One region of the Halomonas sp. FeN2 genome, then DNA from elsewhere that is predicted to be linked to it. Evidence: predicted binding sites of a transcription regulator. Region 1 holds the regulator's gene; the other holds the start of a gene.
What was found. The regulator FliA, encoded in region 1, starts transcription of late flagellar genes. The targets are predictions, from matches to a motif close to CTAAAGTTNNNNNNNNNNCNGCCGATA.
Positions count from the first base shown of each region.

Region 2: the regulator FliA is predicted to act here: its motif matches at 4,451-4,477, upstream of KF947_RS07285 (FliC/FljB family flagellin).

Region 1 covers NZ_CP074200.1:2,662,029-2,668,262, forward strand. Annotated here, with positions in the region: gene flhA (flagellar biosynthesis protein FlhA) at 1-780, shown strand, start outside; gene flhF (flagellar biosynthesis protein FlhF) at 839-3,022, shown strand; gene KF947_RS12245 (hypothetical protein) at 3,019-3,585, shown strand; gene KF947_RS12250 (flagellar protein FlhE) at 3,611-4,042, shown strand; gene KF947_RS12255 (RNA polymerase sigma factor FliA) at 4,069-4,770, shown strand; gene KF947_RS12260 (motility protein A) at 4,814-5,635, shown strand; gene KF947_RS12265 (flagellar motor protein MotB) at 5,641-6,234, shown strand, end outside.
Region 2 covers NZ_CP074200.1:1,563,588-1,569,821, forward strand. Annotated here, with positions in the region: gene KF947_RS07280 (glycosyltransferase) at 1-3,002, opposite strand, end outside; gene KF947_RS07285 (FliC/FljB family flagellin) at 3,190-4,377, opposite strand; gene fliD (flagellar filament capping protein FliD) at 4,790-6,181, opposite strand.

The DNA of each region.
Region 1 (6,234 bases):
CCGGGTAAATGGCTGGCGATCAATCCGGGGCAGGTATCGGGCGAGCTGCAGGGCACCCAAACCCAAGATCCCGCCTTTGGTTTGCCCGCTGTCTGGATTGATAGCAACCAGCGTGAGCATGCTCAGGTGTATGGCTACACCGTCGTGGATGCCAGTACCGTCATAGCGACCCACTTGAACCACCTGTTGCACCGTCATTCGCCCGAGATGCTGGGTCGACAGGAAGTCCAGAAACTGCTGGATAAAATGGGCGATGAGCAGAAAGCGTTGGTAGAAGAGGTGATCCCGAAAGCGATTTCATTGACGGTTTTGCAGCGTATCTTGCAAAACCTGCTTGATGAAGATGTCTCTATCCGCGACATGCGCACTATTCTCGATACCCTGGCGGAGTACGCCACCCAGCAAAAAGATCCTAACGAGCTGACGGCGCTGGTGCGTGTTTCGCTGGGGCGCGCCATCGTCCAGCAGTGGTTTGCGGGGCAAGAGACGCTTAATGTCATGGGACTGGATGCCCAGTTGGAACAAGTGCTGGTTCAGGCCATGAATGGCAACGGCGCCATGGAGCCAGGGTTGGCAGAAACGCTGATGACTCAGGCCCAGCAGGCGCTGGAACGTCACGAAAGCTCAGGCGAGCCGCCGGTGCTGGTTGTGCAGCACTCGCTGCGAGCGGTACTGTCCCGATTCTTACGCCGACGTCTACGCCATATGTCAGTGCTGTCCCAGGCTGAAATTCCCGATGACCGCACATTAAGAGTGACCACAATAGTCGGCGGACGTTAATGATGACACGCCGTGATAGGCTAGCGTCGACCATTTCCAGAATAGGCAAGGGTAAATCATGAGCGTTAGACGTTTCGTGGGAGCCAACAGTCGTGATGTGATGCGCCAAGTGCGCGAAACGCTCGGTGAAGACGCCTTGATTGTGGCTAATCGGCGTACCGAAGGGGGCGTTGAAATTTTGGCCATGGCGGACGAAGCCATTGACCACTTTGAACCTTCACCTGAACCCGCCGCCCCCGAAACGCCACCATCGCCTCCACCGCAAGACCCTATGCAGGCGATGAGCGAGCGCTTACTGCGCGAAATGCAGGATATGCGAGCACTGCTGGCAAACAGCCAGTCAAACCATGCTGCTTCAACAGCGCCAGCAACGCTCACTGGAACGGCGGCGCGACTTCGCCAACTGCTATGGAACGTCGGCTTTAGCGGTGAGCTCGCCGATGAGCTGCTTGCGGGAATGCCAGCGCCGCTAACCAAGTTAGACGGCGATAGCGAAGCGCCGCTGCAATGGCTGCGTCAGCAGTTAATGGATCGCCTCTGCGTGCTGAACGATGAAGCAAGTTTTTTTGATCAAACTGGTATTGTCGCCCTGGTGGGGCCCACGGGGGTGGGTAAAACCACCACTACCGCCAAGCTAGCCGCTCGTTTTGTGATGCGTCACGGTACGCGCCCGGTGGCGCTGGTCACCACCGATAGCTTCCGGATTGGTGCCCACGAGCAGCTGCGCATCTATGCGCGCCTGCTGGATACCCCGATGTACGCGCTTGACGCCGAGCAACCCATCGACGACTTGCTGGGCCGCCTGCAGGGCAAGCAGTGGGTGATTATCGACACCGTGGGTATGAGTCAGCGTGACCAGCGGGTGATCGAACAGATTGCTCACCTTCAGGGTGGACGCTCGCAGGTACGTTTGGTACTGCTGCTCAATGCCGCCAGTCAACCGGAAACCCTCGAGGAAGTCGTGTTGCGCTACCGTCAGGCCGCGCGCGCGGCGGGCGCAGAGTTAGATGACTGCATTATTACCAAGCAGGATGAGGCGGGCCGTCTGGCGCCGGTGTTAGACATTATTATGCGTCACGGCATGCGCGTGCTGTTTGGTTCAAATGGGCAGCAGGTGCCCGAAGATATGGCGATTGCCGCTCCTGCCGCGTTAGTGGATCAAGCGCTGAGCACGGCGACCCCTCAGCGTGAACGGTTGCAAAGCGTAGACACTCCGACAGGGATGCCGCGCTGGTCCCGGGATGTATTGGGCCAAGGGCGTCGTTTGTCGTCGCTATTGGCACGCCTGCGCCAGCGCGTGACAGGATTTGCGGATTTAGAAGAGCTCTGGAACTTAGCCGCTCTACCAAGCCGTGTGCAGGAAGAGCGTTTGGATGCACTGCTCGCCGGCTATCCCGCGGCGGAAACTACTTTAGGTATGGCGTGGTTCGCGCGGCGTAACGAACGCGGCTGCGATTGGGCAATGCCGGACATTGGTCTGGACACTGATGGCGCATGGCTGGCGCTTCCCTGGCTACAGCATCGCCACCCCGCGGGGTGGCAGCCGCGCTTAGCTGCCTTGACTTCATCAAACGGCGTCGCGGTACACCTACTACCGCGCTTTCCCGAATCGGATGCACTCGCGTGGCTGGAAGCCGAGCACTTGACCTGGGTCAGCCAAGTAGCCCCCAATCATCGAGTACTCTTTCACCACGAGCGCCAGACGGTTCGCCAGCTGTTTAATGACAGTGTGCTAACCCACCATGTGGGTGTGCGTTTTCGTGGTCAATCGGTGCAGCTTTGGACTGCCTACGCCGAAGTTGAGGATGCCAGCGGCTGTGCCCTGCTCGCCTGGTACGGGGAGGTGCGCGATCCGGAAAGCGCCAAAGTGGTGGTGCGCCGCTACTGGCTTACCCCGGCTCGCTTAGGGGCAGAAGTGCTCTCCCTCCTGTTAACCCAACTGCAAAGCGAAAGCCTGGCCGCCTTGACGCGGCGCGCTTGGCAGCAGTTAAAAGAGGCTGATAGTGGCGACCTAAATGCTGAAGTTCGCCTGTTAATGGCCAGCGGTGTGGCGTCAGTCGCCGGACATCTCGATGTCGCTGATGATGAAGAGGCGCAGACGCTGCGTGGTGATCTGCTCAACCTATTAGGTACCAGCCGCCGTCGCCGTGACACCGGTATGCTCGATGCGCTGGTCTATGCCTTTATGGCGCGGGATGCGATTCGCCAAATGGGCAGTGTTAGTCGAGAGGGCGTGGCGTGAGCGAACAAGATCAAGCCGCGGGACTGCGCAAGTGGGCAAATCTACAGCGCCAACAGCAGCAGACTGAGGGTGCTGTTGATGTCGCGGCGGCAGAGCCTGTGTCCGAACACACCTCACCCTTATTATCGCCAACGGTAGCGGCGGCGGAAGAGCCAACGACGGTGGCTCCGCCCAAGCCCAAAATTCCGCTTATTGTGGTCGGGCTACCCGGTAGTGGTGCGGCCCAGGTAAGCAAGGTCAAAGCGCGACTGGGGCAGTGGTCAACGCTAGGTAGAAGTTGGGCCGGGGATCCTGATGATTGGGATATTCGTATCGTCATGGCGGAAACGTCCGACCTTGCTCAGCTACGCGATCAATATAATCGTTGGGCGCTATGGATCAGTAGCGATGCCGATACTTTCGCAGCCATGTTCCGTACCTTGCGCCTGCTACATGAGCGTGGCGGGCCGCGTCGTTTGCTGGCGCTCCACGAGCCCCACTTGCCGCGCCAGGGGTTGCTCGATAACTTGCGCGAGGCCGCTGATTACTACTTAAATATGGAGTTACTGGTACTTGCACGATGAGCCCACTCTGCCGAGGAGACTAAGCATGCTAAGCTGGCTATTAAGAGGGAAACTGCCACTGATCTTAGTACTAGTGGCAGGTTGGCTACTAACAGGGTTAACGGGGAGTGCTCAGGCGGCGCCGGGTAGTTGGAGCAGCCAGATACCTGGGCTAATGGTGGCGATGGGTGATCGGGCAAGCGCTAGCCAAGCGGCTACCCCGCCAACTGCCGCTAACAACGTGCAGTCGGCTCAGCTTGGGCGCATTCATTGGCAGTTTCAACACTCCCCCGGCGCGCTATTAAACGCTTGGCTATGTCATCCTGAGCAGTGCGTTGCATTAACCGGTATGCGTGGTTCTACCACCGCATTAGTGGGGCGAGCCGCCGATGCGCCATTGCATTTTCGCTTCGCCTTACGCCCAGGCCAACGGCCTGTTCGTGTGCAAGGGTTACAATTGATTGTGAACTATCAGTGAAGGCTGGATAGCCGCGAGGCGAGAATATGTACACAGCACAGGGCAGAATCAAACAAAATGAGCTGTTGACGCAATACATGCCACTGGTGCGACGTCAGGCCTTGACGCTACAGGTTCGGTTGCCAGCAAGTATTGAGCTCGACGACCTTATTCAGGCTGGAATGGTGGGGCTGCTGGAAGCGCTGGGCCGTTTTGATGCCACCCAGGGGGCAACGTTCGCGACCTTCGCCAGTCAACGTATTCGCGGCGCAATGATGGATGAGTTACGCACCCGCGACTGGCTGCCCCGCAGCGTTCGCCGTTCGGCGCGTGCGGTTGAGGGCGCCGTTCGCCAATTAGAGCAACTGCTGGGGCGAGCCCCGGAAGAGAACGAAATTGCTCAACACCTCGAGATGCCGTTGAGCGAGTATCAGCAGTTGCTCAATGACACTAACAGCGGCCAACTGTTGCCGTTTGAAGAGCTGGTGGCCGAAGGCGGCGAGCCGATAAATAATGAGCTGGGCAATTCACCGTTCGAGCAGTTGCTTGATGGTCAGCAGCGGCAAACGTTGATTGACGCTATTGAAGCGCTTCCAGAGCGTGAAAAGCTGCTAATGGCGCTTTATTACCAAGAAGAGCTCAACCTCAAGGAAGTCGGAGCTGTGTTGGGCGTAACGGAATCACGCGTTTCTCAACTGCACAGCCAAGCCGTGAGTCGTTTACGCGCGCGTTTACACGACTCGGCATAACGCCAACGTTTTTTACTCACTTGTGACCGGCAAGGAGCCGTGGATGAATCCTTCGACGCTGATAGGCATATTTGCCAGCATCCTGCTGTTGGTGAGCGTGCTGTTTTTCACTGCAGAGTCCCCAGAGAGCTTTATCAATTTTCCGGGGTTGGCCATCGTGGTGACGGGTACACTAGCGGCGACCTTTATTAGCTATCCGCTGAAAGAGGTACTCCGCGTCGTACGGCTGGTGGGCTTGGTGTTCCGGCGTGAAAACACCTACATGCGTGACGATATCCGCGAATTGGTCGATATGTCGCGACTGTGGTTTAAAGGCGATGTGCGTGCGGTCGAGCGCGAGTTGGAGCATACCCGCAACCCGTTTTTACGTACCGGGATCCAACTGGTGATTGCCAATACCAAAGAGGATGAGATTTTTGACATGCTGCGCTGGCGCATTGCTCGCCTTAAAGCGCGGGAGCATGCTGAAGCACAAATATTTCGCACTATGGCCACCTATGCCCCCGCGTTTGGCATGATCGGCACCCTGGTGGGGCTGGTCAACATGCTGGAAGTCATGGACGCTGGCGACCTGCAGGTCATTGGCCCGCGCATGGCAGTGGCTCTGCTCACTACCTTCTACGGTATTTTACTCGCCAACTTGGTGTTTAAGCCTATTGCGGTGAAGCTAGAGCGCCGCACCGAAGATCGACTGATTACCATGAACATGGTGCTGGAAGGTATTTCCCTGATTACCAAGCGCCGTCTGCCGTCGTTTATTGAAGAGACCCTCAACTCCTTTGTGGCTAATTACCACGATGAGATTCGTGATAACAGCGTCAAACCCAGGCCTGATTCGTCGGTTAGTTCGGCGACGAAGGGGTAGGCCAGATGCTTGACCGTGATACACGCCACGCACTGGAAATGACGCCGTCGCCAGGCGATGGAGATGATGGTTGGCTTACCAGCTATTTGGATGTGCTGACGCTGCTCATCACGCTTTTTGTGCTGTTGCTTTCACTGACACCGCCGGGCGGCGGTGAGGCGGCTGATACTGCTTTCATGCGTTCAGCCAGCGCTGTATCATCACTGCCGCTGGCGTCGCTTGCCACCGGCATTCAGCCTCGCCATTCAGGCATTCAGCCGCAGTTTGACGGGCTCGACATCCCTGGTGTCAGCGTTTCGCAAGGGAGTGAAGGGGTCACACTACGCATTGATACCAGCCTTTTATTTCCCAGCGGCCAAGCTGTACTGACTGCTCGTGGGCAAGATGTGGTAGAAAGCCTTATCGATGTGCTGACCCGTTTTGACGGTCAGATTTCGGTAGAAGGCCACACCGACAGCGTACCTATCGCAACGGCCCGCTTCCCCTCTAATTGGGAGCTTTCATCAGCGCGGGCTATCGCTGTGGTGAGGCATTTAGAGCGCCAAGGGTTCAATATCTCTCGTATGCGGGCCGTCGGTTATGCCGACACCCAACCCATG
Region 2 (6,234 bases), 1.1 Mb from region 1:
CAAATGATATTCAGCGTGTCATCCGTTGAGCAATTATCCGCAATCAAAAACCTGACATTCTCAAAATCTTGGTTTTTTAATGACTGAATGGTTTCGCGAATATATTTCTCTTCATTGTAAACCGGCACCCCTACACAAAGAGTAAATTCACGTTGATTGCACTCAAGCTGATTGGGATCATAAATCACCTCACGCTTCATAGCAGGCACTAGCTTTTTATTAGCTAAGCCTTCTTCAATCAAATACTCCTCCGCTTTATCCTCATTCACTCTAGCCAACAGCGAATATGCCATATCTTTGATGCCATACACGGTATGCAGCAGGAAAGCTAGCTTGGTGATCTGGTTTTCACTTAGCTCGGCCAACCGCTCGTGAGTGGGCAGGAAAACGGCATCGACACTTTGCAGCTCGGTAGCTTGACGAATTTCTGCAGGTACGCTGTCTGGCAGGTGGCTTAAGTGCTGCTGATTGTTGAAACGGTATAGACGGAAACCATGGCGTGACATCCAGTGCTGAATTTCGGTTAAGTTTGGCTGTCGTTTATGCGTCGGTTGAAAGGCAATACGCACTTGGATGACTAGCGTATCTTTAAGGGCTTTTTCACCATTCTCAAGGATTGCGGCCGAATCACTTAAATCGTCCAGAATCAACCAATCCAGACTATCCAGACCTTCGATGCTATCTAACGCGATAGTATTGATTGGAAGCTTAGCAAGCACGCTTGCACCAGCAGGGTTAGCTCCGTACTGTTGTTCCACTGGCATCGGTTCCAGGGTACTGCTCAATGCTGGATCTAAGCACGAATAAAGCGTCGCCGAACTACCATCTCCTAAAACAGCATGGGTAAAAACCTGCACATCTTTGCTGCCCTCAAACCGCTCAGTATTTATTACTTGGCTTGCTGGGTCGAAGGCGACTATACCAAATGAATTTAACTTCCTAAGTGTATCAATACCTTTTTCAACAACTAGTTTTGAACCATTATCCAGCGCTATAATCTTGCTGGGTAGTGACCAGTGAAAACCAGCCGTTTCGACTTCCAGGCTCTCTGCATAAACAACATCTACGGGCGCTTCTTCATCTTCAAATTTCGCTAGCCCAGTTTTATCGAACGTTAGCGCGGCAGGTTGCTTCCCTTCACAGTGGCGTTGCCAAATAGCGCGCATTGCATCAGTAAAATGTTTTGCAAACCGGGTAGCATCGCATACCGGCGACTCTAATAAGACTTGACGAAGGTGCTGCCTAATAGTGGCAAGGCTATCTAAATCAGATGCAAGCTCTAAAACTCTTTCTCGATACTCCTCCCAAGAACCAACGACAAGTTCTGGCATACCCACATTAATCAAATGAGTAGCACTGTGGCGTCCTGCAAAGGTGGGGCCAGGAAGAGAGACTACTGGCACTCCCATTAGCAACGACTCACACGTCGTCAAGCCACCGGAGTAAGGCCATGGATCTAAAGAAATATCTACTCGATTATACGTTTCTAATAACTCAGCATGCGGTGAAGGCCCCTCAATCAATAAGCGCTCTTTTTCAATACCATTCATGACCATTAAGTCAATAATTTTTTGTCGCCGCTCTTCACTCTTATACTGCATACTTTTCAAAAGCAACTTTGAACCAGGAAGGCATGTCATTATTTCTGCCCACTGTACTAAAAGTATATCATTAAGCTTGGCGGCATTATTAAAGCAGCCTAATGTTATGTAACCATTCCTTTGTGCAGGTAATGTCCTTACACTTGGCTCGTATCCATTAGGTGGGACATAGCAAACATAGTCATCAGGCAAACGTATTAGCTTTTCCACATAATCGTTATCTACACCCACAGGCGTTTCAATGCTATCACTGATTAAATAGTCAATGGCTTCAACACCCGTTGTATTGATCAACCCCCCTACCCACTTAACCTGTAGCGGTGCAGGGCGCATTGCAACTGACAATACACGGTTGCCGGCATTATGTCCGACAAGATCAATCAATATATCAATTTCATCGTTAGCAATTTGTTGTGCCACTTGCTGATCTTTAAGCGGCTGAACACTCATCCATTTTTCTGATACTGCTTTTAGCCTTTCAGTAATTCCATCATTAACATTATTTGTGCTATAACAATAGAACTCAGCTTGACTTTTAGGAACCTGCTCTAAGGCCGAAGTTATCATTCTACCAACAGGATGACCGCGAAAACCGTCAGATATTAAGCCAATACGTAGTTGCTTACTGGCTATTGGCGTTGATCTAGGCAGAGGGATCATCACCTCAGGAGAATATTTACGATGCCACTGCTTACATAGCACTGTAATTTCTTGTCCTGTTTTATTCGGATGATAGTGATAGGTTGTAATAATATTAGAAAATGGCCCTGGAGCCTGGGGATTTACGCGATGGGCTTGCCAGTAACTTTCAAGGCCCTTATCAAGATCACCAATAGCATTATATACATTACCCAGATTATTCCACGAAAGGTAATTTTTAGGTGCTAATTTTACGGCTTTTTCAAGTGCATCTCTAGCTCGGGCATAATCGAAGGTCTGCATCAACGTATTGCCTAAGGTATTGAGCATATCGACATCACCTGGCATTAACTCACAGGCAATTTCGGCATGTTTTAGCGCTTCATCAAAACGTGCCTGGGTGTAATAAATATAACCAATATAATGCTGTGCTTTGGCGTATTTAGGGTTGATCTCGATTGCACTGTGTAAAAATGCCAGTGCTCTTACTGGGTCACCAGCTTGATGGGTTATCCGGCCCTGAAGAGCCAATGTTTCGGCATCATCAGCAACCAGTGAGCTGGCTCGATCTAGAGCTTCTAATGCTTCTTGAAACTGACCGGCTTCTGAAAGCTCTGCCCCCAACTGTTTCCATGCAGCCACACTGGCTGGCTGTTGTACCGTGCGATCTTTGGCTTTTTTTAATGCCTGTGCGGTTCCCCTAGCACCCAAAGTACGTTGGCGAGCATTTTGTGAAGGGCGATTGGGCTTTTTATTCGACATGGCAGAAACGTTCCTGATGGCAGCGACACTAACTTTTTATCATAGCAAAGGGGCCAACTGAACTAAGGGGGGAAAAGCGTCCAATAACCCAGCCAACTGAATAGAGCAATGTCCTAAATAAAAAAACAGGCCTCCATCGAGGAGGCCTGTAGATAATCCGAACGATACGGATAAGTAGCTTGAAGGCTTAGCCCAGCAGAGAAAGTACGTTCTGCGGAGTTTGGTTAGCCTGGGCCAGTACAGAGGTGCCAGCCTGCTGCAGGATCTGTGCACGGGTCATGTTGGCTACTTCACTTGCGTAGTCAGCATCTTCGATACGCGACCGAGCAGCGGAAAGGTTAGTTTCGTTAGTCTGCAGGTTAGTAATCGCTGACTCAAAGCGGTTTTGGATCGCACCCAAGCCAGAGCGTAGCTCATCGACTTGCTTGAGAGCCTTATCAAGCTGCTCCATCGGGTTAGCAGTCGCGCTGCTAAGCAGGTCTTTTGCACCCAATTCAGCACCAGGAACAGTATATGCAGCAGTGGTGTTTCCCGTAGTTACAGCTGCTTCAGAAGGATCAAGCGCTACTTGGAAGGTAACTGCGGTACCAGAAGTGGCTTCGATACCTTGCAAGCTAAGAGAGTTCGCTTCTGCATTACTTTGAGCAGTAACAGTAACGTTAACGTACCAGTTGCCACTATCATCAACTTGCGCTGTAGCAGCGCTATCTACTGCTGCCGCGGAAACACCCAAGTTAGTGGCTAAAGCACCTGAGAAATCATTGACAGTATTGCTGGTTACGCCAGTACCCTCACCATATGCTGCGGTATAGTCGGCAGCTACGGCAGCGCCAAGATTCGCACCTGGACCGTTTACGTTGAAACTAGCCAAACTCAGTGTGTCAGCAGTGATTTTTTCCAGCGCAACGTCGATGGACTCACCGTCGTTGGCACCTACCTGGATAGACAGGCTGCGATCTTGGGCCAGAACTTTAACGCCGTTGAAGTCAGTCTGCTCAGAGATACGATCGATTTCGGTCAGACGCTGAGTAATTTCGTCCTGGATGGAAGCACGGTCGTCAGCAGAGTTGGTGTCATTCTGAGACTGAACGGCCAGTTCACGAATACGCTGCAGGTTGTCGTTTACCTGGTTCAGGGCGCCTTCAGCGGTTTGCGCAACGGAGATACCGTCGTTGGCGTTACGCTGAGCCTGTGACAGACCAGTGATCTGTGAAGTCATACGGTTGGCGATGGCTTGGCCAGCGGCGTCATCTTTAGCGCTGTTGATGCGCAGGCCAGAGGACAAACGCTCCATGGCGGTAGACAGTGCGTTCTGTGATTTGCCAAGGTTGTTTTGGCCGATCATTGCTGTGATGTTGGTATTGATCACTGACATGGGATGATACTCCTTGCTTTGGACACTGGCCCTGAGGCCTGCTTTCGGCCACTGTTTGTGCCGTTATATTAATTAACGGCAGCGCGTGAGGTTTCTTTAGGGGAAGTGGTAAAAAAAGATGTAAACGTTGGTAACTGAATAGTGAAGAGTTTCATGCTTGGGCGGGGTGGCCGTGAGAGTATGAGATCGCTTCACTGGATTTCGCGCTTTGGTCGCGAGCTAAAGCTACCTCCCACAATTGCACCAGTCCAGCTGGAAGCAAAAAGCGTCGCGAGCTAAAGCTACGTCCCACGATTGCAACAGTCCGGCTGGAAGCAGAAATCTCCGTGAACTAAAGCCGCTTCCCACCACAATGACAAAACAGCGCTAAGCGCTGTTTTGTCATTTTAAAACAATGCCTGCTGAGATGGCTCTACTTTTTGCGGCCTAACTGAGCGTCAAGTGCATCAAACTGCTGGGTGAGGTAAGAGCTGGTTTGGTTCATTTGCGCGATCATGCCATCCAACTGACCAAACTGTTTGCGATAGCGGTCGATGGTGCTCTCAATGGTCTTTTCCATACGTGCGTAGCGCTCATCTAAACTTTTTACGCGATTCTCCGCTCCCGTAATGGCCCCTTTGATAGTCCCGTTATCGCTCAACAGGTTAGTTAACGTCGTGGTTAGCTGCCCAGCCATGCCACTCGCTTCATCTTTGCCTGCAAAAAAATCGCTGAGCGAGTCAGGACTGTTGGCCGCCAGATCACTTAACTTGTCTTCATCAAGTTTTAGCGTACCGTCACGCTGCAAGGTAATACCTAGCTGGTTAAGGGTAGAAAGCTCACTGCCTGCAACACTTCCTATCATCACACTGCGCAACCGAGACTCTATGGTGCGCACCGTGCTGTCTCCTAGCAGCTTGCCGGCGGTCTGGGTTTTACTATCGTATTTTGTCAGGTTATTGATTGTGCCTTCTAAGCCGTTATAGGCTTTGACGAATGCACCTACCGCCTCGCGCACCCCCAGGGTGTTTCGTTCAACACTTACCGTACTGGTAGCCGTCCCGCCGTCTTCCAACGCTAAACTTGCAATGTTGAGTGTGACGCCTTGAATCGCATCTTCAATTTGGTTACTGGCACTGGTGATATCAATGCCATTGACCTTCAACATGGCATCTTTGCCCATCTGCTGGGTAGCCGCATCTTCACTAAAGGGGCCAGCCACAGCCACACCACCGGCATCTACAAAACTGAAACTATTGATTGAGGCCTCAGCGCCGCTTTCCTTGGAACTCAGCGCCAATCGATAGCCCGTACCGTCATTGATGATAGAGGCACTGACTCCCGACTCTTTGTCAGCATTAATTGCATCACGAATATCGCTTAGACTGCTATCGGCTGTTAGGGCAATATCGACACTATCGCCATTGCCGAAGCTAAGCTTAAACGCAGTTGCACCTTGTAAGTCGAGCGCTGCATCTTGAGCGGTAACGCGGGTAGACGCGAGCGTGCCTGCGGTGGCCAACTGGCTAACTTGAACGCGGTAACTGCCGGGCAATGCATCGGCGGTGGCTGTTGCTTTTACGCCCTCTCCCTGCACATTGGCAGACAGGCTCTGATAGAGTTCAGGGTCGTTGATTTTTCCTACGGCGTCTTTAAAAGCGTTCAGCGATGTTTGCAGCTGGCCATAGGCCGAAACCTTGGCTTGCTGTTGTGTTTTCTGCTGCGTAATGGGCGCAAGCTTGCCGCGCTCTGCTTTCTGCAGTTGATCCAATAGGCCAGTCAGGTCAAGACCCGAGCCAACGCCAAGGGAGGTTATCGTCGCCATATTGACTGTTCCTCAGTAAAAAAGGCTAAACCTGAAACATTCAGCGCATGGGC